Regions from separate parts of the Microbacterium sp. A93 genome, predicted to be linked through region 3. Evidence: riboswitches for the same ligand, from Rfam matches in the RefSeq annotation. Region 3 holds a riboswitch; each other region holds the start of a gene.
What was found. Region 3 has a riboswitch for thiamine pyrophosphate ahead of ACSU1G_RS29235 (ECF transporter S component). Riboswitches for the same ligand answer to the same signal wherever they lie in the genome.

Region 1 (9,963 bases), on a different contig from region 3:
CACTCGGAACGACCGGTCAGCTACACCACCACCTGCGACAACTACTCAGCGCCGGATGGGTACGTCAGAGCGGGCGCGGCAACTACGCGGTTCCAGCGGCACGGATCGTCCCCCTGCTGGCGTGCATGCTCGGAGCCGAGCGATGAGGCGGGCGCTCATTGCCGTCTATCGCCTCCGCATCCCTGGTTACTACGCATCGACCGCAACTTTGATCGCAGTCGCCCTGTCCACGTTCCTCACCCTGGGCGAGACCGCGCGGCAGGCGCGTGGCATCCTGTCGCCGATCGCACTTTGCGTGCTGGCAATTTGTATCGTGCTCGCATTCACCGCGCCTGTTTTTCTTCCCAAGCGGGAAACAGTGAAAGTCTCCTCTCCGGTGCGCGGACGGTGGCTTGCGATGAACAGCCCCGCTTCGAAGGTCCCGAGCCACGGAGTCCGTGCATACGGCCAGACGTACGCGATCGATCTCGTCAACGAGCCGGTCGATAAGGTCCGTCCGCCCTTCGGCGGCGGCTCAGCGATGCGTGCACCGTCGGAGTATCCCGCGTTCGGAGCGCCGGTGTTCGCCATGTGCGATGGAGTGGTGGTGCGCGCATCCGACTGGCGGCGCGATCACCGAGCGCGGTCCAATTTGCTCGCCGTGATCTATCTGTTGTTCGAAGGTGCAATCCGTGAGTCGGGAGGCCCGGGGTTCATCGTCGGCAACCACGTCACGATCCGCGGCGCGGATGGCGTGCACGCGACCGTCGCACACTTGCAGCGCGGGTCAGTCACGGTTCGAGTCGGCGAGACGGTCCGAGCGGGCGAACAGATCGGTCTCTGCGGGAACTCAGGCAACAGCACTGAGCCACACGTGCATGCTCAACTCATGGACCGCGCCTCCCTCTGGACGGCCATCGGAGTCCCGATGACCTTCGCCGGAATCACCATCGGGGATGCCCCAGAGCTAGCCGACACGCTGCCCCAAAACAACGAGCACCTGACGACCCGCGCCTGATTGCGAGTGGGTAGTCGTGGCTCTATTTCGCGTGGAAAATGAGCCACAACTGACCACTCGCAAGGGGGAGGAAGGGGTTAAGAACTCGGGCCGAGGATGAAGTTCCAGGAGCCGGTTATGACCGCGGCTGTCACCGCTATCGCGGAGATCAGGGCGCCGATCAGCAGCAGCATCCATTCCCTCGCACCGAAGGTGGACTCGCGCGCCCAGGTGCGCTGCCCCGGCGCGCCGAAGCCGCGCGCCTCCATCGCCGTCGCCAGCTTCGCACCCCGACGGATCGAAAGCACCAGCAGCGCGAACACCATCCCGAGGAAGCGCTTGATACGACCACGGTCGGCGACGCCGCGCGCCCGGCGGGCCAGCTCCAGCGCACGCCAGTCGTCGAGGAACAACCCCACCATGCGCAGGCCAGCGAGCGCTCCAAGCACGAACCGGGCAGGCAGCCGCAGGATCTGCGCCAGTCCGTCGGCGAGGTCCGTCGGATCGACCGTGAGGAAGAGAACCACCGAAGGCAGAGCGATCGCGAGAACACGGAACATCGTCGCCAAAGCCAGCGCCAGCGACCCCTCGCTGACGCGCACGACGAACCACTCCAGGTAGATCTCCCCGCTCGTCTCGCCATACAGAGCGATCGTGACGCCGGTCAGCGGAGCTGCCAGCCAGACCGGCCAGGTGCGCACCCAGAACTCCCGCCAACCAATACCGGCGAAGAAGAACAGCACGCACTCGAGCACCAGGGCGACCGCAGCGGAGACGACGTCGAGGGTGAGAATCAGCGGGATCGCGATCAGCGCGCTGACGCCCAGCTTCGCCACCGGATTGATCTGCGCGACGACGCCGGTACGTGCACGATTCTCGAGCAACGTCATCGGATGCCACTCAGCTCGAAGCGTTCCGCGCGCAGCGCGCGCACCACGTCGAGGTCATGCGTGATCGTGACGATCGCCGCACCCTCATCGCGCAGCACGGCCAGCATCGCCATGAGTTCGGCCCACGTGCGCGCATCCTGGCCGAACGTGGGTTCGTCGAGCACGAGCATCCGTGGTCTGGTCGCGAGCGCAGCCGCAACGGTCAGACGACGCTTCTCTCCGCCGGACAGCGTGTACGGATTCGCCAGCGCGAGATGCGCCAGCCGCAGCCTCGTGAGCAGTTCGTGTGTGCGCGCAGCGATCTCATCCGCACTCAACCCGAGCGCGCGCGGACCGACCGCGAGCTCGTCTCGTACGGTCTTCGCCAGCAGCTGATGCTCCGGCTCCTGGAATACCATCCCGATGCGCGTCAGCAACTGCCTCGACGTCCAGCGGATGGGCGCGGAACCCGCACCATCGGCGAACGCACCGGATGCTTCCACGTGACCCCCCGCCGGAGGAAGGAGACCGGCAAGAGCGAGTCCCAAGGTGGATTTTCCCGCGCCGTTCGGCCCGGTGATCGCCAGCGCCTGACCGGCACGCACCACCAGGTCGACATCGGATGCCACAGTCACACCCTTCACCCGAGCAACGGAGAGGTCGTGCGCGGCGAGCAGGATCGCTCCCGGCTCAGCACGTGGCGGTTGCGGCAAGGCCGGCGGATGACCCGGCACCCACACGCCTGCGGCGGCGAGTTCCGCACCGGCGGTCCCGAGCACCTGGTCCGGCGCCCCATCCGCGATCACTCCCCCCTCACCGACGACGATCACCCGCGTGATCAGCGGCAGCCACACATCCAGGCGATGCTCGACGACGATCAGCGTGGCGGGATGCGCTGTCAGCATGCGTTGCACGGCGTCGCGCACCTCAATGACACCGTCCGGATCGAGGTTGGCCGTCGGCTCGTCGAGCAGCACCAGGCCCGGCTGCATCGCAAGGATGCCTGCGAGCGCGAGGCGCTGCTTCTGCCCTCCGGACAGCACCTTGGTGGGCCGGTCGAGCGGCACGTCAAGGCCGACGGCGTCGAGGGCTGCACGCACCCGCGGCCAGATCTCCTCCCGCGGTATGCCGATGTTCTCGCAGCCGAACGCGACGTCGTCTCCTACCCGCGCGAGGATGACCTGCGAGTCTGGATCCTGGAGCACGAGCCCGGAGCGGCCGCGAGTTGCGGCGGCCGGAGCCGAATCAACCAACAACTCGCCGGCGCTCTCGCCCTCTTCGTCGCCGCCGAGCACCCCGGCCAGCCCGTGCAGCAGCGTCGACTTTCCGGCGCCGGATGCCCCGAGGAGGAGCACCCGCTCGCCAGGTTCGATGCGGAACGTGACGTCGTGCAGCGCCCACGCGAGCCTGCTCGCGTGACGCCATCCCCACCCGCGTGCCTCGACCGTTGCGGGCCGGACGTTACCGGCTGGCATGTCAGACCCGGTTCCGCACCTCGCGGCCGGAGCCGAACCGATCAAGGGCTCCGGTGGCCGCGAGACCGCGCGCGAGCACCCAGCCGAGCGCGCCGGCAAGGACGGCCCCTGAGATGACCGTGCTGATGAGGTAGACGATGGTGAAGGTCGCCCCCGAGCCTGCGTACCAAAGGATCAGGTTGTTGACACCGCCGGCAAGTGCGGCGCCCGCGCCGGCCAGGAGAGCCACCGGCAGTGACCAGAAGCGGTAGGCGAAGAGCAGGAAGATGATCTCGGCGCCAAGGCCCTGCACGAGTCCTGCCTCGATCGTGAGGAAACCGCCCCATTGGGCTCCCGCAAGCGCGGAGACCACTGCAGCGATCACCTCGGTGTAGATCGCGGCTCCCGCCTTGCGAATGACGAGGCCGCCGAGAACGCCGGCGATGAGCCACGGACCGTCAAGAAGCCCCTGCACACCGGGCAGGAGCGGCTCGAGCAGCGCCTTCGGCCCGAGATAACCCACATTCCATGCCAGGAACAGGAAGCCGCAGGCGACTCCGAGAACGCTGGCAACGACGATGTCGACGATGCGCCAACGCCAGATCTCTGGACGCATGAGCCCGGTGCGGGCGGCAGTGGGCGTGCGTGTAGACGTGTTCATTTGAACTCCTCCCTGCGCTGGCATGACCCAGATCAGGTTCGACGGTCGAAGCGTGGTTCGCTTCCTCTCAGCCCGACTCATCGGACTCCCGTGGTTGTGCTGACGATCTTACCCAACTGTCAGGATGCCGGTGCCCCTGCGCACACGAGGAGCGGGATTCGATAGCGTAGGCGGGTGACCCCTGACGATGCGACGCCCGATACTGGCACGCTCAGCCGGCGTGCCCTTCGCGCGCGTACGGGAGCGGTCGATGCCGCGAGCCCCCCAGCCCTGCCGCCCAGCGACTCCCCGGAGACGGTGCCAGATGCCCTGGAGGCACTGTTAGACACGGCAGAGACCGCCTCAGACACGCCAGAACCGACACCGGATGCCGCGGAGACACCGGATGCGCCCTCCGCTGCCGCCACAGTCTTCGACTTCGACGCCGACGCTGATCTGAACGTGCTCGAGCGCGCGGTGGACGAGACGGCCCCGGACGCAGAGTGGGCGGGTGCCACGCACCCAGTCACCGCCCTCACCTGGCTCGACGTCGACGATGTCAGCGAAGGCACCCGCCCGGCAGATCTCGATGCGGTAACGATGCGCGAGACGGGGCCCGACCTGCTCGCGAATGCTTCTCTGCGCTCCGGCGTCTTGCGTACCTGGATGGCACCGCTAGGCACCGTCGCTGTTCTCGCCATCGCCTATTCCGCGACGATGCTGCTGTGGCCACTGAACGAAGTGCCTCCGACGGTGCAGGCCGTTGAATTCCAGACCGTGGCCTCCGAAGCTGCTACGTTCAGCTGGCCCGCCGGCGGCAGCGCCGGTGTGAGTGTCGCCGGGGTCTCCTCTGCGGCATCCACTCTTGATTCGGCCTCGATAGCGAGCCTCACGAAGGTCGTGACCAGCCTGATGGTGCTGGATGAGATGCCGCTACAGCTCGGCGAATCGGGCCCGGAGTTCGCGTTCACCTACGGCGACACACTCGACTATTGGAACTACCGCCGCGCGAATCAGTCGGCGCTGGATGTTCCGGTCGACGGTGTGCTGACGGAGTATCAGATGCTGCAGGGCACGCTACTCGGCTCCGCCAACAACTATGTCGATCGACTGGCCCGCGAGCTCTGGGGCTCCGACCGACAGTTTGCCGAAGCCGCAGAGAGATGGCTCGCCGACCGCGGCCTTTCCGGGATCACAGTGGTGACCCCCTCCGGCTTTGATGAGGACAATATCGCCACGCCGGAGGCACTGCTGCGGCTCGCAGAGCGTGCGATGCAGAACCCCGTGTTCGCCGAGATCGTCGGCACCGCAAGTGTCGAGATCCCCGGCGCCGGCCTGGTCGAAAACACCAACGGCATGCTCGCAGACCCGGGTGTCGTCGGCATCAAGACCGGAACCCTCGTGGGCTGGAGCCTGCTCACCGCGAAGGACATCACGATCGGCGATACGACGGTGCACCTGTATGCGTCGGTGTTGAACCAGGACGACAACGACCAACGGCTCGAAGTGACGCGCTCACTGTTCGCCGGCGTGGAGGCTGCATTGGCGGCAACTGCTCCGGCTGTGGCAGAAGGCACCGTTGTCGGCACTGTCAGTACCCCGTGGGGCACGAGCGTGGACGTGGTCACCGACGGTGACGCGAACGTCGTGCTGTGGAACGGTGTATCTGCGAGCGCGGAAGTGGACTTCGACCTGAGCGACCAGCGCGCCGACGGTGACGCGATCGGTACGCTCACGGTCACTGGCCCCGTGAATGCCACGGACTCCAGCGTCTCACTCGCCGATGAGCTCGAAGGACCGAGCCCGTTGTGGCGCCTGATGCATCCGCTGGAGATTCTCGGGCTCACTGAAGCCGGCTGACAAATGAAACGACTGTGGCCGGCTGCACTTGCAGCCGGCCACAGTCGTTCATCTCAGACCTCAGAGATTCAGACCTGCGCCTCGGCCTCAGCCTCGACCCCGGCCTCACCGGTGACGATGACCGGGATGGAACCGGTGAGGGTTTCCTCCGCGTCGATGTCGGTCGCGGCCTGCTCGAACTGCGACTGGTACAGCCGCCAGTACGCACCCTGTGCCGTGATGAGCTGCTCGTGCGAGCCCTTCTCGACGATGTCGCCGTGTTCCATCACGAGGATGAGATCGGCGTCGCGGATCGTCGACAGGCGGTGCGCGATCACGAAGGAGGTACGCCCCTGTCGCAGCGCCGCCATGGCGTGCTGCACCAGCAGCTCGGTGCGGGTGTCGACGGCGCTCGTCGCCTCATCAAGAATGAGGATCGACGGCTGTGCCACGAACGCACGTGCGATCGTGATGAGCTGGCGCTCACCGGCAGAGACGTTGGCTGCATCTTCTTCCAGCACCGTCTCGTACCCATCCGGCAACGCATGCACGAAGCGGTCGACGTAGGTTGCCCTGGCCGCAGCGAGCACTTCCTCATCGCTCGCAGAGGCGCGACCGTATCGGATGTTCTCCAGGATGGATCCGGCGAACAGCCACGGATCCTGCAGCACCATGCCGGTGCGCGAACGCAGATCGTCGCGCGTGACCGCGGCGATGTCCTGGCCGTCAAGCAGGATGCGGCCCGAGTCGAGCTCGTAGAAGCGCATGATGAGGTTTACCAGCGTGGTCTTACCCGCGCCGGTCGGCCCTACGATCGCGACGGTCTGTCCCGGCTCGACCCGGAACGACAGATCCGTGATCAGCGGACGCTCTGGCGTGTAGGAGAAGGACACGTTCTCGAACTCGATCACGCCGCCTCCATCTGCGCCGTCGCCCTTGCGCAGGGCGGGTGCGTCTTCCGCATCCGGCTCCTGCTCTTCGGCATCGAGGAAATCGAACACCCGCTCGGCCGACGCCGTGCCGGACTGCACGACGGCCGCCATGCCACCCAGCTCCGACAGCGGCTGTGTGAACTGCTGCGAGTACTGGATGAACGCCTGCACGTCACCGAGTCGGAGCTGACCGCTCGCGACCATCAGTCCGCCGAGAACGGCGATGCCGACGTAGGTCAGGCTGCCGACGAATGTCATGGCCGGCATGATGACGCCCGACAGGAACTGCGCCTTGAAGCTTGCCTGGAACAGTTCTTCATTCTCAGCCTGGAACTGGTCGAGGGCGTCCTTCTCGCGACCGAAGACCTTGACCAGTGCGTGGCCGGAGAATGCTTCCTCGACCCTGGCGTTGAGTCGACCGACCTTGCGCCACTGCATACCGAACGCCTTCTGCGAGCGCGGCCCGATGACTCCGAAGATGACGCCCATCAGGGGAAGTGCGACGAGCGCCACGAGCGCCAACTGCCACGAGATCGTGAACATCATCACGAGCACGCCGATGACGGTGAGCACCGATGTCACGGCGCCCGAGAGGGACTGCTGCATCGCGGTCGTGATGTTGTCGATGTCGTTCGTGACACGGGAGATCAGCTCACCGCGCTGCACCTTGTCGAAGTACGACAGGGGCAGACGGTTGATCTTCGCCTCGACGGATTCACGCAGTCGCCACATGGTGCGCACCATGATCACGTTGATGACGTAGCCCTGGATCCAGGTCAGCAGCGCCGCGCCGACGTAGATCGCCAGCACCGCGATGATGATCCCCCGCAGCCGTTCGAAGTCGATGCCTGCGCCGACCTGGAAGTCGGTGAAGGCAGCGACCATGTTCGCGAAGTCATTTTGACCCTGCGACCGCAGTATCTCGATGACCTGCTCCTGCGACGTTCCGGCGGGAACACCGTTGTCGCCGAGCGTCTTCGAGATGAAGCCCTCGTAGATGATGTTGGTCGCCTCGCCGAGAACCTTCGGCGCAGCCACCGTGAGCAGGACGCCGATCGCGCCGAGGATCGAGACGAAGACGAACGCGAGGGCGGAGGGCTTGAGCAGCCCGATCATCCGGGCGAAGCTCTTGCCGAAGTTGTCGGCCTTCCCCGGGGCAGGGGCATCCCAGCCACCCGCCTCCAGGCGCGCCGCATCGGCGAGCTCTGCCTCGTACTGCTCTTCTGCGGTGAGTTGTTCCGGCGTACTCATGCGTCCACCCCCAGCTGCGATTCGACGATCTCTCGGTAGGTCTCATTCGAAGCGAGAAGCTCCTCGTGGGTTCCGGCACCGATCATCGTGCCGCCTTCCAGAACGACGATCCGATCAGCATCAGTGATCGTCGACACACGCTGTGCGACGACGATCTTCGTCACCTCGGGCAACTCGCGCCACAGCGCCTGTCTCAACCTGGCATCTGTTGTCAGGTCAAGCGCCGAGAAGGAGTCATCGAAGATGAGGATCTGCGGCCGATGCACGATCGCCCTGGCGATCGCGAGTCGCTGCCGCTGCCCACCTGAGACGTTCGTACCGCCCTGGGCGATACGCGATTCGAGGCCGTCCGGCATTTCCTCGACGAAGTCGCGTCCCTGCGCGATCTCGAGTGCGTGCCAGAGTTCTTCGTCAGTGGCCTCTTCTCTGCCGTACCGAAGGTTCGATGCCACCGTTCCGGTGAACAGGAATGGTCGCTGCGGCACCAGCCCGATGCTCTTCCAGAGTGCCTCGACATCGGCCTCGCGCACGTCTGCTCCGTTGACCTTGACGGTGCCGCCCGTGACGTCGAACAGCCGGGGAAGGAGCGAGATGAGTGTGGTCTTTCCGGCGCCGGTGGAACCGACGATCGCGACCGTCTCGCCCTGATTGGCACTGAATGTGACGCCCGACAGCACAGGTGCGTCTGCACCCGGGTAGGTGAACTCGACGTCCTCGAGCGCGACTGTGCCGGGCGCAGTGAACTCGATCACTCCGTTCTCCGGTCGTTCCATGCTCGAATCGGCGTCGAGCACTTCGCCGACGCGCTCGGCCGAGACGGCAGCGCGCGGGATCATCATCGCCATGAAACTCGACATGATGACGCCCATCATGATCTGGCCGATGTACTGCATGAAGGCGAAGAGCGTGCCGACCTCGACATTGCCCGCGTTGATCTCGATACCGCCGAACCAGATCACGCCGACCACGGTGACGTTGAGGATCAGCATGAACACGGGGAAGAGCAGAACGAAGAGCGAACCGATCTTGCGACCGAGGATCATGAGAGCGGTATTCGTGTCGCGGAAGCGCTCTTCTTCGATGGTTTCGCGCACGAATGCGCGGACGACCCGCACGCCGGTGAGCTGCTCGCGCATGACCCGGTTGATCGCATCGAGCTGCTTCTGGTTGCGGCGGAACAGCGGAACCATGCGGCCAATGACGAGCACGGCGGCGATGAGCAGGGCGGGCACTGAGACGGCGATCAGCCAGCTGAGTCCGACATCCTGCTGAACGGCCATGATGATGCCGCCGATCGCGAGCAGAGGCGCGGTGACGAGCATCGTCGCGCCCATCATCGCCAGCATCTGCACCTGCTGCACGTCATTGGTGTTGCGGGTGATCAGCGAACCGGCTCCGAAATGCGAGACCTCTCGCTCGGAGAAGCCGCTGACGCGGGAGAACACGTCGGCGCGGATGTCACGTCCGACGCTCATGGCCGCCTTCGCCGCGAAGTAGGTCGCGATGATCGCGCACACGATCTGACCGAGCGAGACGAGCAGCATGAACGCACCGGTACGCCAGATGTAGCCGGTGTCTGCCTGCGCAACGCCGTTGTTGATGATGTCGGCGTTCAGACGGGGCAGGTAGAGCGTGGCGAGTGCACTGGCGAACTGGAACACCAGTACGCCGACGAGCAGCCACCGATATTTTGAGAGGTAGCGGACGAGGAGTTTTCCGAGCATGAGACGTCCTTGTGGGAGAGGGGCCGAAGCGGCCACAAGATAGCGTGTCACGGACCTCGGACATTGAGAACGGTTCGGCCGAATTATCCGCTCAGGGCGAAACGATCCGCAGATGACACCCGGTTTTCTCCACCCGGTACAACAAGAACCGACAACGCGTCAGTCGAACAGTGCCAACTCCGGCACGTACGCGCGGGCGGCAGCCGTGGCATCCGGCGCGAGGTCGGCAATCGTCGCCGGCTGCCATTTCGGCGAGCGATCCTTATCGACCAACTGCG
Region 2 (9,963 bases), on a different contig from region 3:
GGCGCCTTCGGAACCTGCGGCGGCGTGGCCACGGACGGCAACGGCCAGGTGATGGACGTGGACGGCGCCCCGATCGCCGGCCTGTTCGCCGCGGGCAACACCACCGAGAGCCCCTACGCCGCCGGCTACCCGGGTGCCGGGGCCACCCTCGGCCCGCTGATGACCATGGCCTACCTGGCCGGCCGCCGCCTGGCGGGCCAGCCCGCCGAATACACCGGGAACGACGCCGGCCGCGCATCGGGCGCTGCCTGGTCCGGTTCCGCACAGCTCGAGGAGGTCTCAGCATGATCCGGCACATCGTGATGTTCCGCTGGAAGGACAGCTTCACCAAGGACATCCGCGCCCAGTGGATCACCGGCCTGGACGGGCTCCAGGGCACCATCCCCGGACTGCTGGCCCTGCAGCACGGACCGGATGTCCTGAAGACGGAGAAGTCCTGGGACCACGTCATCATCGCCGACTTCGAGGACCGCGAGGCCCTCGCCGTCTACAACACCCACCCCGCCCACGAGGCCATCAAGCCCTTCTCCCTGCCGAACGTGCAGGACCTGGCCTACGTGGACCTCGAGATCTCCTCTGATTCCACCACCCACGCCACTTCCCACACCTCCAAGGACCCCTCATGAGCATCACCACCCCGCACACCGTGCAACAGCACCCGGAGGACTCACTCACGGCCAAAGGGACGCCGAAGAAGGCCGCCCTGGCCTCCTTCCTGGGCTCCACCATGGAGTACTACGACTTCTTCATCTACGGCACCGCCGCGGCGCTGGTGTTCCCGCAGCTGTTCTTCCCGGGCGGCGACCCGGCCATCGCGGCCATCGCCTCCTTCGCCACCTTCGGCGTGGCGTACATCGCCCGTCCGCTGGGCGGCCTGGTGATGGGCCACTTCGGGGACCGGCTGGGGCGGAAGAACGTGCTGCTGGTGACGCTGCTGATCATGGGCCTGGCCTCGCTGGCAATCGGCCTGCTGCCGACCTTCGACTCGATCGGCATCTGGGCCACCGTGCTGCTGGTGGTGGCCCGCCTGGCGCAGGGCTTCTCCGCCGGCGCCGAGTCCGCGGGGGCCTCCTCGCTGACGATCGAGCACTCCCCGGAGGGCCGCCGCGGCTTCTTCACCTCCTTCGTGATGATGGGCTACGCGGCCGGCATGGTGCTCTCCACGATCGTGTTCATCCCCATCGCGGCCCTGCCGGAGGAGGACCTGATGAGCTGGGGCTGGCGGATCCCGTTCCTGCTCTCCATCTTCGTGCTGGCCATCGCCTTCTGGGTGCGGACCAAGCTGGATGAGACCCCCGTCTTCGAGGAGGAGGTGGCCCAGGCGGGCGAGAAGAAGAAGCTGCCCGCCGGCGAGGTGCTGAAGTACCAGGGCGGGGACGTGTTCCGCGTGTTGCTGATGTCCGCCTTCTCCCTGATGCAGACCATCTTCACCGTGTTCGGCCTGTCCTACGCCGTGGACCACGGCGGCTTCGAGCGCACGGACATCCTCACCGTCAATGCGGTGGCCATCGGCCTGTCCATGACCGTCATGCCGTTCGCCGGGAAGCTCTCGGACCGGATCGGCCGCAAGCCGCTGATGCTGACGGCCATGATCGGCTGCTCGGTGGCGATCTTCCTGTACTTCCTGGCCCTGGGCACCGGCAACATCTGGCTGGTGTTCGCGGCCTCCGTGCTGTTCATGACCGTGCTGTACTCCGGCTTCAACGGCGTGTGGACCTCCTTCTTCGGAGAGCTGTTCGCGGCCCCCGTCCGCTACACCGGCATGGCCATGGGCAACCAGCTGGGCCTGATGGTGGCCGGCTTCGGCCCGATGATCGGCGGCCTGCTGCTCGGTGCCGGCGCCTTCGGCTGGGTCCCGGTGGCGATCTTCGGCTGCGTGGTGGCCCTCATCGCCGCGGTGGCCTGCTTCACCGCCCGGGAGACCGCCCACACCCCCATCGCCGAGCTCGGCGAGCCCTACCTGCGCGGCACTGGCCGGATCTGACGATGACGACGCCCTCTGCCTCGAAGACTTCCCCGACCTCTGGAGAACACATGACTGAGAACACCCCCGCCGCAGACCGCACCGAAACCGTCCACCACTGCGACGTGCTGGTGGTCGGCTCCGGCGCCGCCGGGATGGCCACCGCCCTGCGGGCGGCCCATGACGGGCTGAGCGTGATCGTGACGGAGAAGTCTCCGCACTTCGGCGGCACCACGGCCCTGTCCGCGGGCTGGTCCTGGGTGCCGGGCAATCCGAAGGGGGCCGCGGCCACGGGGGATACCCGGGCCGAGGCGGAGGAGTACCTGCAGGCGCTGTCCGGCGAGTACTACAACGAGGAGGGTGTGGCCGGGTTCCTGGACACCGTCCCCGAAGCCATCGACTTCTTCGAGGACAACACCTCCGTGGTGTTCTCCTACCCGGAGAAGGCCCCCGACTACCAGATGGACCTGCCCGGGGCTCGGTTGGGCGGGCGTGCGATCCTGCCGTCCGACGCTGACATCCGGATGCTCGGGTCCCGCCGCAAGGAGCTGCAGCCCTACTTGAGCTCCTACACGGTGTTCGGGTACATGCCCCAGGTGGGCCCGGACATGGCGACCATCCTCAAGGCCAATCAGTCCGTGAAGGCCTTCACCTACACCGCGTCCAAGCTGCTGCGCACCTGGGTGGACACCGCCCTGTTCGGCCAGCCGCTCAAGCGCACCAACGGCTCGGCGCTGATGACCCGCATGGTGGCCTCCGCGCTGGATGCCGGGGTGCGGGTGTGGACGAGCACTCCCGTTCAGGAACTGGTGAAGAACGACGACGGCGCCGTCACCGGTGCGGTCCTGTCCGGTCCGCGGGCCGGCACCGTGCAGGCCCGGCTGGGCGTGGTGCTGGCCGGCGGCGGGTTCTCCGGGGACGCGGAGCTGCGGAAGCAGTACTTCCCGCACGATGCGAACGGCGGGGAGCACTTCACGCCCACCCAGGGTCATGACGGGTCCTCGGCCCGGATGGCGATGGCCGCCGGCGGGCGGATCAACGCCGACGTCTCCTCCCCGGGGTCCTGGGCGCCGGTGACGGTGTTCAAGGACCTGGTCACCCGCAAGCAGCGGCTCTTCCCGCACCTGCGCCAGATCGGGCTGCCCGGCATGATCACGGTGGACAAGCACGGCAAGCGCTTCGGCAATGAGGCCCTGAGCTACCACGACTTCGGCCGGCAGATGCTGGACCACATGAAGGATGAGGAGTCGGTCTACGCGTGGATCATCGGTGATGAGAAGCTGATGGACAAGTATGGGATCGGCTTCGCCAAGCCCACACCCATTCCCCGTCAGCTGTTCTACGCCGCGGACTACCTGGTCAAGGGGGAGACCGTGGCCGAGCTGGCCGGGAAGATCGGGGTGGACGCCGCCGGACTGGAGGCCACCCTGGAGCGGTTCAACCGGGACGCTGTGGCCGGGGAGGACACGGAGTTCGGCCGCGGCTCCACCGCCTACAACCACTTCCGCGGGGACATGGACCATAAGCCGAATCCGAACCTGGCCACGATCGACCAGGGCCCGTTCTACGCCGCGAAGGTGCAGATGGGGGACTTGGGGTCCTTCGCCGGGATCGACGTCGATGAGCGGCACGCGGTGATCCGTGAGGACGGTTCCCGGATCCCGGGGCTGTATTCCGTGGGTGCCGCGGCGGTCTCCGTGTTCGGTGGCGGGTACCCGGGTTACGGCTCGCACATCGGCCCGGCCCTGGTGTTCGGCTATCGCATGGGTCGGGACATCGCCGAGCTGGCCGCAGAGTCCGGTCAGCCCGAGGCGCTCAAGCGGGCCATGGAGGTCGGTGCGTGAGCCTGAGCGGTTCTCTGGGCGTCGACCCGATGCCGTTCGCCGGCCGCACCGCTGTCATCACCGGTGCGGCCGGCGGGATCGGGGCGGCGACCGCCCGGATGCTGGCCGCCCGCGGCGCCACCGTGGTGATCGGAGACGTGGATGAGCGGGCCGCTGACGTGGTGGCGGAGATCGAGGCTGCGGGTGGGCGTGCGCTGTTCGTGCGCTGCGATGTGACCGACGAGGACTCCGTGGCGGGGTTGATGGATGCTGCTGCGGGGCTCGGTGGTGATGCCGGTGGGTCTGGGAACGTGGACGTGCTGGTGGCCAACGCCGGGATCGCCGAGCGGAAGGGCCCGCTGCACGAGCTGGACCTGGATCACTGGCGCACCGTGCTGGACATCGACCTGACCGGGGTGGCGCTGTCCATGAAGCACGCGCTGCGGCACATGGCGGCTGCTGATGCTGGCCGGCGGAGCGGGGCGGTGGTCGCGCTCTCCTCGCTCTTGGGGCTGGTCGGTCAGGCCGGCTCTGCACCGTATTCGGCAGCCAAAGCAGGGGTGGCCAACCTGGTCCGCTCCGCCGGACTGGGCTACGCGCCGACGGGGATCCGCGTCAACGCGGTGGCTCCCGGCTACGTGGAGACCCCGCTGACCGCCGGCCTGGACGAGTCGGTGCGGTCTCAGATGACCGTCCGACAGCCGATCGGCCGTCTCGGCACCCCCGAAGAGGTCGCCGAGGTCATCTGCTTCCTGGCCTCAGACGCCGCATCGTTCGTGACGGGTGCCGTGTGGTCCGTGGATGGCGGGTACGTGGCGCAGTAGGTTGTCGACTCTTCCAACCTGGGTTGGACGTAGAAAAGAGATAATCAGGCCGCACAGGTAACCACTTGCAGCAGAGAAGCCTACGACCGATCAGCCCTGTACACGCCGGTACGCTGAAAGATTCCCCTTCTTCTCCGGAACTCTCTCAATCTGGCCACTTCTCATCAATCGATTGAATATATTCTTGACCTTATTCTCAGACCCAATCCCTGAGAGTTCACGAACGATACGATTGGTTATCTCGGCGTGTGTTTCCAGATACTCCATAATCATTTGCTCTGGTGACGCCAGCTTCTCATGCTTGATGTTCACTAGGACCGAATGATCTAATTCAGTGATCTCAGGGTTCTTTAACTGAAGTTTCTTCATGGCGTCAAAAGCAGTATTTAGGCCTTCTCCAACGTCTTTGTTTGGTGCGTCAGGAAACTTGTTTATGAGTCGAACAATATTTCCGTTTCGGGCAAATCGTTCGTCCAGAATATTCTGAGGCGAAACGTGTCCGGCTAGTCGACCAGGACTTTCGATTTCGATTCGATTATCGAACACGCGAATGTGAACGTCGTCAGCCAGGCCATAATCTCGATGTATGAGGGCGTTGGTTATGATCTCATGAAGTGTTTCTGGTGGGTAAGAGATCGGAGTGATCCCCGTGTCTCCGAGTTTTCCAACAGATTCGACAAGCTTCGTGGTCAAATACAGCGCATCCTTAATTTGGTTGTAAAGTGGGCCTTCAATTGTGAATGGTTGCCCGTCAAGCGTTTCTCGGCGCCCTTCGGCGTCGGCTGTCTTGTACCGGTACAGCTTTACTGACGACCTCTTGGGGAGATCGGCTTGAGGTAAGTCCGAGTAAAGTAGTAGCCCTGCCACGGTTGGCTTGTCTGAAACGATCACGCGTTGCATCCGCATCCACCGTTCGGGCTCGTTTAATGGGAATGCATCTAGCATAAAAGTAAGGCTGATTTCCGAATTCGTAATGGTATCTAGTGGGGAGTTGACGGTCTCACCTTCAAAAGTCGTAATTCCCTTGTCTCGCTCCAATCTGCGAATTTGATCTTCGGATCTCAGCGGCAAAGACTGCGCGCTTCGCCTGAGGTAGACAACGCCATCACTGGCCTTTCGGATCGATGCGGAACGCAGTACGATCACGTGAAGAACTAGCCCAGCATTTCGTTCGTTAGCCAGGAATTCGTACCTGAAGCCCTCTCCGAGAGGAAAGAGCTCTTCAAAAATCTGGAGGTGACCGTTCGCTGCTTCTTCATCGACGAAGCCGTTCCAAGTGAACTGGCCATCCTTCTCGTCGATGCCGACGTAAAGTTCACCGCCGTCTCCGTTTGCGAAGCCGCTGAGGGTTTTTGTTAATTTTCCAGGCGCTACTTCCCTGGCCTTCATGTCTTGGAAGTGTCCTTCGCGCACCGTGAGAATGCGTGCAACTTGGTCGTCGTCAACTTCGATGGTCTCGATCGGCATGAGCACATCTTTCCAGCGACTGGCGTTTATGTTGACGAGGCACACCGGCGTTCGTCGAGGCGATTGAACTGCGTGAGAAAAACTGGCGATCGATCACTTGGACGCCAAGTACGTGCTACGGACGAGCTACAGGATTCGCACGTTCCCAGATCGCCGAGTTTCTAGTAGCTTTCCCGTACTCTGAATATTGACGATGCAAATGCACACGTGTTTGCGTGATGGCTCTATGTAGGAGGCCGCGCTATGGCGGAGCCAGTGGGACTTCGCGGATCCGCTATCGAGTGGCTCAAAGAGCGAACAAGTGACGGCTTGGAACCTCTTACGCGCGATGACATCTTGGACTTCGCATTTCAAGGAGCCCCTTTCGCGCTCCAGTCTACGCAGCAAGGAATTCGCAAGCCACGCGGATTCGAGGCCGCGTTATCGTTCCAAACTGTTTACAGATCACCGGGACAGAAGCGACCCTACGAGGACGACATTGGTGCGGACGGGCTCATCCGGTATGCATGGCGTGGAGATGACCCGAACCAACCGGAGAACCTCGGACTCCGCCGGGCCATGGAGTTGCGGCTTCCTCTCATTTGGTTCGTGGGCGTTGCCATGAAGCCGGCGCGATTCCAGGTGATCGCGCCTGTGTACATTGTCCGTGAAGAGATCGAACACAAGCGCTTCGCCATGGCTCCGGTAGAAGAAATTGACATGCTTCCGGAAATGATGGCCGGATCTGTCATGGAAGAGTCTCTGCGACGCTACCTCCGGCGAGAGACAAAGGTGAGACTTCACCAGCCAGTTTTCAGATCAACGGTCTTGACCGCGTACGAGAACCGCTGTGCCGTCTGTAGTCTCGCTCATCCTCAGCTCCTGGACGCGGCCCACATCGTGCCTGACCGTGAAGAGCTGGGAATTGCCTCTGTGGTCAACGGCATGGCGCTGTGCAAAATTCATCACGCAGCCTTCGATAGCTACTTCCTAGGAATTCGTCCCGATCATGTTGTGCAGATTCGGAAGGATCTGCTCGACGAGGTCGATGGACCGATGCTCCGCTATGGACTTCAGGAACTCCACGGCAAGAAGCTCATGGCACTTCCGAAGCGTTACACAGAACGCCCTCGACCTGACCTTCTCGAGAGCGCCTTTGATCGTTTCAGGAGTGCGACTGTAAGCGACGTCGCATAGTTCCCTATTGCAGCCGCAGTTGCTCTGCGTCTGCAATAGGGAACTGGGTGCAGACCGCCAACAGTTCCTGGTCTGCTTATACTGGCTCGTGGACACGGGGTGCACCGTCCGGTGCTGAGATCAAACCCGTGGAACCTGATCTAGTTCGAACTAGCGAAGGGATGTCCGCGTGACTTCTTCTTGCCATACCCAATTCCCGCCCAGCTCCGCCCTGCCCGCAGTGCCCCGCGTGCTCTCCATCGCCGGGACCGATCCGACCGGGGGGCGGGGGCCGCCGCAGACCTCAAGTCGATCACCGCCGCCGGCGGCTACGGCATGAGCGTGGTGACCGCCCTGGTCGCTCAGAACACCCATGGCGTGCGGGATCTCCACGTCCCGCCCACTGATTTCCTCGCAGCCCAGCTGCGCGCCGTCAGCGACGACGTCACCCTCGACGCCGTCAAGACCGGCATGCTCGGCACCGCGGAGATCATCGCCACGGTCACCGCCTGGCTGGGCGACGTCCAACCCACGTTCCTCGTGGTCGACCCGGTCATGATCGCCACCAGCGGGGACCGCCTCCTGCAGCCTGAAGCCGAGCAGGCCATGGTCGCCTTCTGCCGCCGCGCCACCCTGGTCACCCCCAATATCGACGAGCTCGCCGTCCTCACGGGCCAGCCCCGTGCGACCACCGAGACCGAGGCCCTCGACCAGGCCGCGGCGTGGTCCGCGCAGTCGGGCGTGGCCGTCGTCGTGAAGACCGGGCACCTGGACGGCACCCGGGTCACCAACACCTGGGTCAGCCCGGACGGCACCCGCCACCCGGTGCCCTCCACCCGCGTGGACACCACCAGCACCCACGGCACCGGTTGCTCCCTCTCGGCCGCCCTGGCCACCCGCCTCGGCCGGGGGGACACCCCGCACGCCGCCCTGACCTGGGCCACCGGCTGGCTGCACGAGGCCATCCTCCACGGCGCCGCCCTGCAGGTCGGCTCCGGCCACGGCCCCGTGGACCACGGCCACCGGTCCCGACGGCTGCAGGCCGCCGGCGCGGCAAACCCCTGGTTGAGGCACGACGCCGTCCCCTGGGCTCTCGAGACACCGCGGGACCTGGGTGCCCCTGGGGTTTCTACCCTGGCTGCCGCCGTGCCGCCGGCCGGCCCCTGGACCGCCGCCCTCTGGGAGGCCGGAGCGGAGACCACCGCGGCCATCGGGGCCTCGGACTTCGTGCAGGCGCTGGTCGACGGCAGCCTGTCCGAGGCCGACTTCACGTTCTACCTGGCCCAGGACGCGCTCTACCTGAACCGCTACGCCCGTTCCCTGGCCGCCCTCGCCGCACGATCCTCCAGCACCGCGTCCCAGCAGTTCTGGTCCGAGGCCTCCACCGGCGCCATCACCGAGGAAGCCGACCTGCACCGCACCTGGATGGCCACCCGCCCCGAGGCCGCCCGCACCACCGCGAGCCCCGTCACCAGCGCCTACACGGACTTCCTGCTCGCCACCGCCCTCGGCGAGGACCGTGCCGTGGGGGCCGCCGCCGTGCTGCCCTGCTTCTGGCTCTACGCCCAGGTCGGCGCCGGGCTGCCGGAGGTGCCCGAGGACCACCCCTACGCCCTGTGGCTGGACACCTACCGGGACCTCGGCTTCGTCACTGCCGTGCAGGGTGCCCTGGACCAGGTGGAGCACGAACTCGCCGGCGCCTCCCCGGCCGTGCGCGCCGCCGCGGCCCGCGCCTACCTGACCGCCTGCCGGCATGAGCTCGAGTTCTTCGAGCAGGCCCTGCGGCTCGAACCGGAAGCCACTGGCCCCTCCACTCTCGCTGCACCCTCCACCCCCGCAGCCCCCTCTGTCCCCGCCACTCAGCATGAGCTGGCCGGAGCCGCCCGATGACGGCGGCCGCCCCCGGACACACACCCGCGCAGGCACCCGGCCTCACACCCAGAAACGCACCGACGCTCCCCGCGGCACCGGCCGGCGTCGCGGCCATGCCGCCCGAGGGGAGGGCCGCCCTGCGCGCCGGGGTGGTGGGCAACTGGATCGACAATATCCACGTCTTCCTGCCGGTGACCGCCCTGGCCCCGGCCATGCTCGTGCTCGCCGGCCCGTCGGCCACCGCCACGTCATCGATCGGGGCGCTCATCATCGTGGCGATGCTCTTTGGCCGCCCCGTCGGCGGGATCGTCTTCGGCCGGATCTCCGACCGGCTCGGGCGCACCCGCACCACCCGCATCGCGATCGCCGGGACCGCCGTGTGCGCGCTGGCCATCGCCGCCATGCCCACGCACGAGCTGCTCGGCGCCGGGACCGTGGCTCTGATCTTGGCGCTGCGGTTCCTCGGCGGGATCTTCGTGGCCGGGGAGTACTCCGCGGCCATCCCGCTGGCCATGGAATGGTCCACCGGGAAACGCCGCGGCCTCATGAGCGGGCTGATCCTCTCGATGGCACCCTGGGCGCAGGCCACCATCGCGTTCTCGGTGGCCGGGCTGCTCGCCCTGATCGGCCCGGAGCACTACGCCGCCTGGGGCTGGCGGCTGCTGTTCGTGCTCGGTGCCGCCCTCTCCCTCGGCATGTTCGTCTACTACCGCCGCCAGGTGGCCGACGCCCCCGTGTTCCACCGCTCCCGGGACGCCGCAGCCAACTCCTCCGCCGCCCCCAACGCGACCAGCACCTCCGGCGAGCCGGCAGCGGCAGGCGAGCGGCCGGCGTCGGGCCTGGGATCCCTGCTCGCCGG
Region 3 (9,963 bases):
AACGCCGTGGTGTTCGCCGGGCTGACGGTGGTCATCGCCCTGGCCGCCCTGAACGTCACCGGCATCCCGTTCCTGGGCCTGATGGGCACCGTGGGCGCCGTCTGCGTGGCCCTGGCCGTGCTGATCGCCATCACCATGCTGCCGGCCCTGTTGGGCCTGGCCGGGTACCGGGTGCTCTCGAAGAAGGAGCGCGCCGCCGCCGACGCCCTGGTGGCGGCGACCACCAGAACGGACAGCACCGGCAAGCACGCCGCCTCCCCCCAGGAAGTGAAGGCCGCGATCCCGGCGGCCCGCCAGGTGCCGAAGCCGATGTCCAACCTGCGGGCGGTGCTCACCTCCGCGGTCTCCATCGCCGTGCTGGCCGTCATCGCCATCCCCTTCTTCTCCATGCGTCTCGGACTGCCGGACGGCGCCTCCGAACCCGTGGAGTCCGCCAGCTACCAGGCGTACCAGGCCATCGGCGAGTCCTTCGGCGAGGGCCGCAACGGGCCGCTGGTGGTGACGGCCGACCTGCCCGAGGGGCTCAACGACTCCGAGGTCACGGGCGAGCAGATCGCCGTGGCCCAGCAGCTGGCGGAGATGGACCACGTGGTCTCCGCGGTCCCGGCCGCCGTCTCCGGGGACCAGGGCATGGCCATGTTCCAGGTGATCCCCGCCGAGGGCCCGAACGCGGTCTCCACCGAGGAACTGGTGCACACCTTGCGGGACACCGAACCGACCTCAGAGTCCTCGGACCTCGCGGTGGCCGGCAGCACCAGCGGGTTCGTGGACGTGGCCGAGAAGCTCGCCGCCGCCCTGCCGCTGTACCTGGGCGTCGTCGTCGGGCTGTCCCTGATCATCATGATCGTGGTGTTCCGCTCGCTGCTGGTGCCGCTCGTGGCCACCGGCGGCTTCATCCTCTCCGCGTTCGCCTCGATGGGCGGCGTGGTGGCCATCTACCAGTGGGGCTGGCTGGCGCCGATCTTCCAGGTCCACAACCCGGCGCCGATCCTGGCGTTCCTGCCGACGATCCTGGTGGGTGTGCTGTTCGGGCTGGCGATGGACTACCAGCTGTTCGTCTCCTCCGGTATGCGCGAGGCCTACGCCCACGGCTCACCGGCCAAGACGGCCGTCCAGCAGGGCCTGCACGCCGGCCGGTCCGTGGTGATCGCCGCGGCCATCATCATGATCAGCGTGTTCGGCGGCTTCGTGTTCTCGGAGTCCGCCATGATCCAGCCGATCGGCTTCGGCCTGGCGTTCGGCGTGCTGGTGGACGCGTTCATCGTGCGCCTGCTGCTGGTGCCGTCCCTGATGCACCTGTTCGGCGACGGCGCCTGGTGGCTGCCGAAGTGGCTGGACCGGATCCTGCCGAACGTGGACGTGGAGGGTTCCTCCCTGGAGCGCAGCCACGGCTACTCGGATCCCGAGCTGGCCGCCGCCCGCGAGCCTGCCGAGGTGTGAGGGCACGGCGGGGCGCACCCTTCGGCACGCCCCGCCGTCCTGCGTAGTCTGGGACCATGTCCGCCACGCCTGTCTCACCCTCCTCCCCCTCCTCCGGTTCCTTCGTCCCGGGCCCCGGGGGGTCCGTCGTCGTCTTCCTGGAGCCCGACGCCGGCCCGGCCCGTACCGCTGCGGGTGCCGGTTCCGGCGCCGGTTCAGGTCCAGGTCCCGGTCCAGGTCCCGGTGTGGGCCTGCGGGTCGCCGATCCACGTCTGCCGGCGCTGCTCGTGACCGACCAGGGGGCGACCCGGGGCGACGGGGTGTTCGAGACGATGACGGCGGTGGCCTCCGGCTCCGGCTCCCGCTCCGGCGCGGCGTACCGGGTCCGCAAGGAGGATTCACATCTGGAGCGCCTGGCCTCCTCCGCCGCGGCCCTGGAGATCCCCCTCCCCCCGGCAGACGCGTGGCGTCGCGCGGCGGCAGCAGGGCTGGAATCGTTCGCGCAGGGCATGCCGGGCGCGGATGCCGTGGTCAAGCTGGTCGCCACCCGCGGCCCCGAGGGGGCGCCCGGGGGCGGGCACTACGTGCGGGGCGCGGCCGACGTAGGCTCCGACGGAGAACTGGCCGAGGCCCCGGAACCGGGCCGGCCGGCACCGGCGCAGCTCACCGGGACCTACTGGGTACTGGTCTCCCCCGTCTCCGCGGGGATGTCCTCGGCGCGGGAACGGGGGCTGAAGGTCCTGCTGCTGGACCGGGGCTTCGACTCCGGGGCTGCCGAGCGGGCCCCGTGGCTGCTGATGGGCACCAAGTCGCTGAGCTACGCCGTGAACATGGCCGCCCTGCGCTTCGCCGCCTCCCAGGGGGCCGATGACGTGATCTTCACCTCCTCGGACGGCAAGGTGCTGGAGGGGCCCACCTCGACCGTGCTGATGGCCCGTCGCGTCCCGCAGGCGGACGGGACCCAAGGCGTGGAGCTCTCCACGCCGCTGCGCAGCTCCGGCATCCTGGCCGGCACCTCCCAGGGCACCATCTTCGCCGCCGCCGCGCAGGCCGGGTGGGCGCTGGGCTACGGTCCGCTGGAGCCGTCGGACCTGTTCGACGCCGATGCCGTGTGGCTGGTGTCCTCCGTGCGCCTGGTGGCACCCGTGACGCATCTGGACGGCGAGGAGCTGCCCCAGGACGCAGAGCTGACCGAGCAGCTCAGTGCCTTCCTGGCCGAGGACATCGCCCCGGGTGACCACGGGCCGAACGGGGCGGGCCCGGCCCCCATCAGTTGATGGCTTCGGTGGGGGTGTGGCGGCCCACACCCCCACCAGATCCCGCAACTGATGTTCGGGGGTGAGGCCCAGACGCGTTCTGGGCTCAGGTCCACACCAGGTTGAAGGTGCCGCTCGCCAGCGCCAGTCCCAGCGCCAGTGCGGCGAGCGCGAAGCCGCCCAGCATCACCCAGACGTCGATCCGGGCGAAGCTCGAGTCCCGGGCCCAGGTGCGCTCCCCGGCGCCGAAACCGCGGGCCTCCATGGTGACCGCGAGTTTCGTGGCGCGGCGGATGGCCTGCACCATGAGGCCGAACACCTGTCCCAGCCAGGAGCCGAGCCGCCCGAACGGGTTGCCGCCGGCCCCGACGCCGCGCGCCCGGCGGGCCTGGCCCAGAGTCCGCCATTCCTCCGTCAGCACGCCCAGCAGGCGGAAGGCGGCCAGGGAGCCGAGCACGAACCGGGCGGAGAGTCGCAACTTCTGGGACAGGGCGTCCGCCAGGTCGGTGGGATCGGTGGTGATGAAGACCATCACCCCGGGCAGGGCCACGGCAAGGATACGCAGGCCCGTGGCCAGCCCGGCGAGCACCGAACCCTCCGAGAGGGTCACGGGCCCGGCCGCCAGCAGCACGGCACCGGAGTCCTCCCCCACCAGCGCGGTGCCCCACGCCGAGACCAGGGCCGCGGCCAGTAGCACCCAGGCGCGGCGGAGGAACTCGCCCACACGGATCCCGGACGCCGGCAGCAGGGCGAGGGCGGCGGCCAGCACGATTCCCGAGGAGACCCAGTCCATGGTGGCCACGAGCACCGCGGTCACCGGCAGCAGCGCCACGAGCTTGGCCAGCGGGTTGGCCCGGTCGAACGCGGACACCGCGACCGGCCGGGACGGCGCCACCGTCACGCTGGGCACGCGCAGCCCGGTCACGCCGCGGCCTCCAGGGTGAGCGTGCGGGCCCCAAGCGCGGCGGCGAAGTCCCTGTCGTGCGTCACGGCGATGACCGAGCGGCCCTCGTCCACGATCCCGCGCAACAGGCCCACGAGCACGGCCCACGTGGCGGCGTCCTGGCCGAAGGTCGGCTCGTCGAGGAACACCACCTGGGGCCCGGCGGCCAACACAGTGGCCACGGACAGCCGCCGCTTCTCCCCACCCGAGAGCGTGAACGGGTTGACCTCGGCCAGCGCGGTGAGCCGCAGTGCACTCAGCAGGGCCTCCGCCCGGTTCGCGGCCTCCTCGTCCGAGAAGAGTCGCCGCCCGGTCCGGGGATCGCGGGCGTGGCGCGGACCGAACAGCAGCTCGTCCCGCACCGTGGTGGCCACGAACTGGTGCTCGGGTTCCTGGAACACGGTGCCGATCCGGCTCACCAGATCGGCGGCCTTCCACCGGTACGGATCCTCGGGCAACTGCTCCCCCCGCTCGCCCTTCAGCTCCGGCCCGGCGGTGAGCGTGCCGGCGTGTGCGGGGATCAGCCCGGCCAGGGTCAGCAGCAGGGTGGACTTGCCGGAGCCGTTGGCCCCGGTCACGACGACGGCCTCACCGGCTTCCAGCGTCAGGTCCAGCTCCTGCTGGACCGGCTCGGGCGCGGGCCCGAAGCGGCGGCGCCACCCGGGCCGCACCGGTTCCCGGGAGACGGCCAGGCCTCTCGCGCTCAGCAGTCGGTGCGCCGGCAGCGCACCGGGACCAGCCGGCGTCGTGCCCTCCTGCCATGCCTCCCGCCCGCCTGGCAGCGGGAGGTCGATGGGTGACCTGGAATCGGGCGTTTCCCGGCGTGTCGGGTCATCCATCGACCTCCAGCTGCTCGGGGCGGGGGTGGGAACGTGGCCGGGGACCCAGAGGCCGGCGGCGACCAGCTCATCCCGCACCGAGCCGGGTCCCGCGGACAGCAGCTCGGCCGGGGTGCCGTCATGGCTGATGCCGCCACCCGGTTCGAGCACGAGCAGGCGGTCCACGTGCTCGGCCCAGACCGCGAGCCGGTGCTCCACCACCACCAGGGTGGCGCCGGTGCGTTCGACCACGGCGAGCACGGCGTCGCGGACCTCCAGGACGCCGGCCGGGTCCAGGTTGGCCGTGGGCTCATCGAGCAGGATCACGGGCGGCCGCATGGCCAGGAGCCCGGCCAGGGCCAGCCGCTGCTTCTGCCCGCCGGACAGCTTGGAGGTGTCCCGCCACAGCGCGATCCCCTGCTCTTCACCGAGCCCCACCGCGGCCAGCGCGTCCTGGACCCGGGCCCAGATCTGTTCCCGCGGGACCTGCAGGTTCTCGGCGCCGAAGGCGGCGTCATCGCCCACCCGGGACAGGATGACCTGCGTCTCCGGATCCTGCTGCACCAGGCCGGCGTGGCCGCGCAGCTCCCGAGAGGGGACCCCATCCACCAGCAGCCGGCCGGTCTCCTCCGACTCGTCGGCCGGATCCAGCACCCCGGCCAGGGCGTACAGCAGGGTGGACTTGCCGGCCCCGGAAGGGCCGGCCAGCAGCACCTTCTGCCCGGCGGGAACCGTCAGGTCGAGACCGGCGACGGCGGCCCCGGACCGGCCGGCGTGACGCCAGCCCCAGCCCGCGGCCTCCAGGAGGGCTCCAGGCACGGATCAGACCACCGGCTCCTGGTGCGCCCGGCGGGACGGCAGGGCGGACAGTGCCCCGGTGGCGGCGAGCCCGCGGGTGGCCAGCCAGGACAGCAGCCCGGCGATCACCACGCCGGACACCGCCACGAAGACCACGTAGAGGTACTTCCACTCCAGCGTGTAGTCCGGGAACCAGTTGAAGATGAAGGCGTCGTTGATACCACCGAAGATCCCGGTCACCAGCCCGGCCAACAGGGCCACGGGCAGCGTGAAGCGGCGGTACAGGAACAGCAGCAGCACCAGCTCCGCGCCCAGGCCCTGGATCAGCCCCGAGGCCAGCACGGTGAGTCCGAACTGGGAGCCGAGCAGCCCCGAGACCGTGGCGGCCACGAGCTCCGTGAACAGCGCGGCGCCGGGGCGGCGGATGATGAGTCCGCCCAAGACGGCCGGGAAAAGCCACATCCCCGCCAGGAGGGCGGAGGAGGGCGGGAAGGCCGCGAAGGCGGGGCTCAGCCCGGCATAGGCCAGGTTCCAGGCCCAGAAGATGACGCCGCAGGCCACCGCGATGACGGCTGCCACCACGATGTCCACCACCCGCCAGGAGCGGCGCGGCTGGTGGGAGTTCTTGACGTCTGATGCGGTTGATTCGGTCTGTACAGGGACCATGGTTGTCCTCCTCAAGGATCCAAGGAGGGGGATGAAACGGCACTCCGCCAGGACCCGGTAGCCGGGTCTCGGTGGACGGTGTTCTGACGTTTCATCAGAGAACTCGACTTCCTTCGCCGGTGTTAGCCGGAGCAGGTTCGAGGGTCTGCGCGTCCGCGCACTCTCAGCACCGGTGCGGTGCTCCCCTGTCGTTCACAGTGTCCGGCCATCATAGTCCACCCGGATGCTGGGGTGCGTGGGTGTAAGTGCGGGGCCACAAATACGGGCGCGGCGGTGGGCCCCGAGCCGTTAGGCTGACACCGACCACCGACATCGTCCTGGAGTACTGGAGGAACCGACGTGAACAACCTCATGGAAAAGCTCATCGCTACCGGCATCACCATCGGCGGAGGAATCGTCGGCGCCAAACTCGTGGAGTTCGGCTGGAAGGCGGTCACCGGCAACGACGCCCCGAAGGACCTCGACGACACCGAGGAGCACCTTCTCAGCGCCATCTCCTTCGCAGTGATCTCGGCCGGCATCTCGGCCATCATCCGGGTGACCTCCAAGCGCGGCGCCAACTCGGCCGTCAAGCGTCTGCAGGCCCGCTCGGCGTCCAGGGCCGGACACGGCGAGGTCTGAGGCCGGCCTCAGTCCCGCCCGTGGTCGTCGTTCGGGTCCTCCTGGGGCACGGTCCGCTGGTCCGGCACCGAGGCGGCCGGCCGGCCGGCGTCGTCATGGCTGGCGACCACGTGGGCCAACTCGTCCACGTAGAGGTACTCCGGCTGGAGGTGCTTGGTGCGGTAGCCGGCTCGGCCCACCAGGTGCGCCGAGACCGGGGCCGTGAGCATCTGCAGCACCCAGGCCAGCAGCAGCACCGGGACCCAGACCCAGGCCCGCCCGGCGAACGCCATCGCCATGAGCACCAGCAGCAGGCCCAGCACCTGCGGCTTGGTGCCCGCGTGCATCCGGGAGAGCTGGTCCGGGAAGCGGAACAGGCCGATCCCGGCCACGGTGGACATCAGGGCGCCGAGCACCAGCAGCACGGCGGCGATTCCGTCCATGATCACCTCCAGGGTGGTACCGGTCTCAAGCATGTTCGCTCGGCTCCTTCTTCGCGTCGGTCACGAACCGAGACAGCGTCACCGAGCCCACAAACCCGATCACCGAGGCCACCACCACGAAGACGAGGTGGTCCGTGTGGTGGTGCACGGCCATGTCCACGCACAGCGCGGAGGAGATGACGATCAGCAACACGTCGGTGGCGATGGCCCGGTCCAGGATCGAGGGCCCGCGCACGATCCGGTAGATCGCGGCCAGGGCCCCTGCCCCCAGCAGGGCGACGCAGACGATTCCCGCCCATTCCAACAGGGTCATGAGCGCTCCCTCCCCCGGTCTGGACGGGTGGCTTGGCCTGCACGGGCTCCCAGGGTCCTTCCGGCACCTGAGGTGCGGGACGCCTCGTCCCGGCGGATCAGCTCCAGGTCCGCCTTGGTGCCGATGGCCCGGACAATGGCTGCCTCGGTCCGCAGTGCCTCGTCACGGAAGGCCTCGACCGCTTCGGCGTTCTCCACGTTCAGACAGTGAAGGAACAGGGTGGAGCTGGGCCGGTCCACGTCGATCACGAGGGAACCGGGCACCAACGCGAGCGCGTGGCCCGTCAGGGTGACGATCAGGTCGTCATGGCTGCGCAACGGCACGGCCACCACGGAGTTCACGATCCGGGGGCCCTTCACGATGGCGTCCCGGGCCACCGAGATCGAGGCGGTCACCACATGCCACAAGAACCGGCCCGTGAACACCAGGGCATACCAGGGATTGAAGCGGTCCGCGAAGTTCACCCGCGGCAGGCGGTAGAACCACAGGATCAACGTGGAGAACAGTGCGCCCGCCAGCAGCACGCCCGGCGAGAAGTCCTGCCACAGGGCACCCCAAGTGAGGCTCAGGCCGATCAGGATGGGCCACTGGCTCCAGAAGGAGCGTGGGCTGTCCGAGCTGTCCCGGCCGGTCTGGCCGCTTGGTTCCGTACTCATGGCCGCCCCCCACCGGTGGTGACGGCGTCCGGGGCGTCGGCTCCTTCAGGGGGCCGCGATCCGGTGTGGTGTCCCTCGGAGTCCCCCCGGATGGAGTCGAGGTCCCCCGGGCCGGAGTTCTCCTGCCCCGGGGAGATGATGCCCCGCTCCAGGAGACTCCCCACGTCCTGTTCGGCCTGCTCGGCTTCCTCCGCGCCGAGTACGGCCTCGATGTAGGGGGTGCGGGCCAGCATGTCCGTGGCGGCCCGGTCCGAGAAGGCGTACAGCGGCCCGGCAAACACGGTGAACGCCAGCCCGAGCGCCACCAGCCCCGCGGTCGGGTACACCATGCCCCGGGCCGGACCCTTGGGGAAGGTGGGCACGTGGGGCCTGCCGTGACGCCGCGCCTCGGAGTCCTCGAGGGCCAGCATCAGCTTGGCGGGCGGGTGCTCCACATCCTCCACGCGGCGCCAGAAGGACCGCGTCCACACCCGGGCCATGACGAGCAGGGTCAGCAGCGAGGTCACCACGGATCCGGCCACCAGCGCCCAGGCCAGGGGTTCGCCCATGGCCACGCCGGCCTGCAGGAGGCCGATCTTGGCCAGGAACCCGGAGAACGGCGGGATGCCGCCGAGGTTCATGGCCGGGACGAAGAACAGGACGGCGACCACCGGCGAGATGCGGGCGAGCCCGCCCAACCGGTCGATGTTGGCAGACCCGGCCCGCTGCTCGATCAGGCCCGTCACCAGGAACAGCCCGGTCTGCACGGTGATGTGGTGGACCACGTAGAACACCGTGGCCCCCAGACCCAGGATGCTGGACATCGCGACGCCGAAGACCATGTAACCGATGTGGGAGACGAGCGTGAAGGACAGCACGCGCTTGATGTCGTTCTGCGCCAGTGCCCCGAGGATGCCGACGATCATCGTCAGCAGGGCCACCCACATCAGCAGTGCGTTCACCCGGTCTCCCGGGAACAGCAGTGTCTCGGTGCGGATGATCGCGTAGACGCCGACCTTGGTGAGCAGCCCGGCGAACACGGCGGTCACCGGCGCGGGGGCGGTGGGGTAGGAGTCGGGCAGCCAGAAGGACAGCGGGAACACGGCGGCCTTGATGCCGAAGCCCACGAGCAGCATCACGTGCAGCACCATCTGGACGTCCGGGTCGAGCTCAGCGAGCTTCACCGCCAGGTCGGCCATGTTCACGGTGCCGGTGGCACCGTAGATCATGGCGATGGCAATCAGGAAGATCACCGAGGAGATCACCGAGACCACCACATAGGTGATGCCGGCCCTCACCCGCGGCCCGGTTCCTCCCAGCGTCAGCAGGACATAGGAGGCCGTCAACAGGATCTCGAAACCCACGTACAGGTTGAACAGGTCGCCGGCCAGGAAGGCGTTGGAGACACCCGCCACCAGGATGAGGAACGTGGGGTGGAAGATCGAGACGGGGCCGCCCTGGTCCTGGTCCGTGATGCCCTGGGCGGAGGCGTAGATCAGCACGGCCAGCACGATGGCCGAGGAGATCACCAGCATCAGGGCGGAGAAGCGGTCCACCACCAGGGTGATGCCCCAGGGGGCCTCCCACCCGCCGATGAACACGGCGACCGCCCCCGTGTCCCAGGTGGTGGCCAGCAGCAGGCATTCCAGCGTGAGCGTCAGCGTGATGGTGGTGACCGTCGCGGCGATCTGCGCCTTCGGGCGGCGGACCAGCACGAAGGCCAACGCGGAGCCGAGGATCGGCAGCAGGACAGCGAGCGGGGCCAGCGAGACGATCTCGAACTCCATCACTCACCGTCCTTCCGGTTGTCCGGCCTGCCGAGTCGGCCGGGCCTGCGTGGTTTGTCTGGGCCGCCCGGCCGGCCCGGCTTGCGGCCCTGGGGCCGCGAACGGGGGCTGCCCGCGCGTTCGTCCTCATCCGGCAGGTGGTCATCATGCCCCTGCGAGCCCACGGGATGTTCCCCCTCCTCCGGTTCGTGCCGGTGCCGCGGCCGGCGGCCGGACGGTTGCCGGTTGGCGTCCTTCTTGACCTTGACCGTGCCGTCCGGGCGGCGCCGCACGGCCAGGGGCCCC

Region 1: another riboswitch for thiamine pyrophosphate. It lies ahead of ACSU1G_RS12005 (ECF transporter S component); the one in region 3 lies ahead of ACSU1G_RS29235 (ECF transporter S component).
Region 2: another riboswitch for thiamine pyrophosphate. It lies ahead of ACSU1G_RS06535 (bifunctional hydroxymethylpyrimidine kinase/phosphomethylpyrimidine kinase); the one in region 3 lies ahead of ACSU1G_RS29235 (ECF transporter S component).

Annotation. Positions count from the first base shown of each region.
Region 1 covers NZ_JBPXMT010000004.1:204,018-213,980, reverse strand. The annotation lists gene ACSU1G_RS12025 (ArsR/SmtB family transcription factor) at 1-146, shown strand, start outside; gene ACSU1G_RS12020 (M23 family metallopeptidase) at 143-997, shown strand; gene ACSU1G_RS12015 (energy-coupling factor transporter transmembrane component T family protein) at 1,075-1,866, opposite strand; gene ACSU1G_RS12010 (ABC transporter ATP-binding protein) at 1,863-3,320, opposite strand; gene ACSU1G_RS12005 (ECF transporter S component) at 3,322-3,960, opposite strand; TPP riboswitch at 3,951-4,062, opposite strand; gene ACSU1G_RS12000 (D-alanyl-D-alanine carboxypeptidase) at 4,135-5,799, shown strand; gene ACSU1G_RS11995 (ABC transporter ATP-binding protein) at 5,868-7,961, opposite strand; gene ACSU1G_RS11990 (ABC transporter ATP-binding protein) at 7,958-9,685, opposite strand; gene ACSU1G_RS11985 (enoyl-CoA hydratase/isomerase family protein) at 9,845-9,963, opposite strand, start outside.
Region 2 covers NZ_JBPXMT010000002.1:484,170-494,132, reverse strand. The annotation lists gene ACSU1G_RS06570 (FAD-dependent oxidoreductase) at 1-288, shown strand, start outside; gene ACSU1G_RS06565 (Dabb family protein) at 285-626, shown strand; gene ACSU1G_RS06560 (MFS transporter) at 623-1,984, shown strand; gene ACSU1G_RS06555 (FAD-dependent oxidoreductase) at 2,035-3,807, shown strand; gene ACSU1G_RS06550 (SDR family NAD(P)-dependent oxidoreductase) at 3,804-4,610, shown strand; gene ACSU1G_RS06545 (ATP-binding protein) at 4,701-6,077, opposite strand; gene ACSU1G_RS06540 (HNH endonuclease) at 6,321-7,253, shown strand; TPP riboswitch at 7,339-7,432, shown strand; gene ACSU1G_RS06535 (bifunctional hydroxymethylpyrimidine kinase/phosphomethylpyrimidine kinase) at 7,569-9,122, shown strand; gene ACSU1G_RS06530 (MFS transporter) at 9,119-9,963, shown strand, end outside.
Region 3 covers NZ_JBPXMT010000014.1:158,230-168,192, forward strand. The annotation lists gene ACSU1G_RS29215 (MMPL family transporter) at 1-1,440, shown strand, start outside; gene ACSU1G_RS29220 (aminotransferase class IV) at 1,497-2,696, shown strand; gene ACSU1G_RS29225 (energy-coupling factor transporter transmembrane component T family protein) at 2,782-3,591, opposite strand; gene ACSU1G_RS29230 (ABC transporter ATP-binding protein) at 3,597-5,255, opposite strand; gene ACSU1G_RS29235 (ECF transporter S component) at 5,259-5,900, opposite strand; TPP riboswitch at 5,992-6,097, opposite strand; gene ACSU1G_RS29240 (DUF4235 domain-containing protein) at 6,240-6,521, shown strand; gene mnhG (monovalent cation/H(+) antiporter subunit G) at 6,530-6,976, opposite strand; gene ACSU1G_RS29250 (monovalent cation/H+ antiporter complex subunit F) at 6,969-7,256, opposite strand; gene ACSU1G_RS29255 (Na+/H+ antiporter subunit E) at 7,253-7,912, opposite strand; gene ACSU1G_RS29260 (Na+/H+ antiporter subunit D) at 7,909-9,678, opposite strand; gene ACSU1G_RS29265 (Na(+)/H(+) antiporter subunit C) at 9,678-9,963, opposite strand, start outside.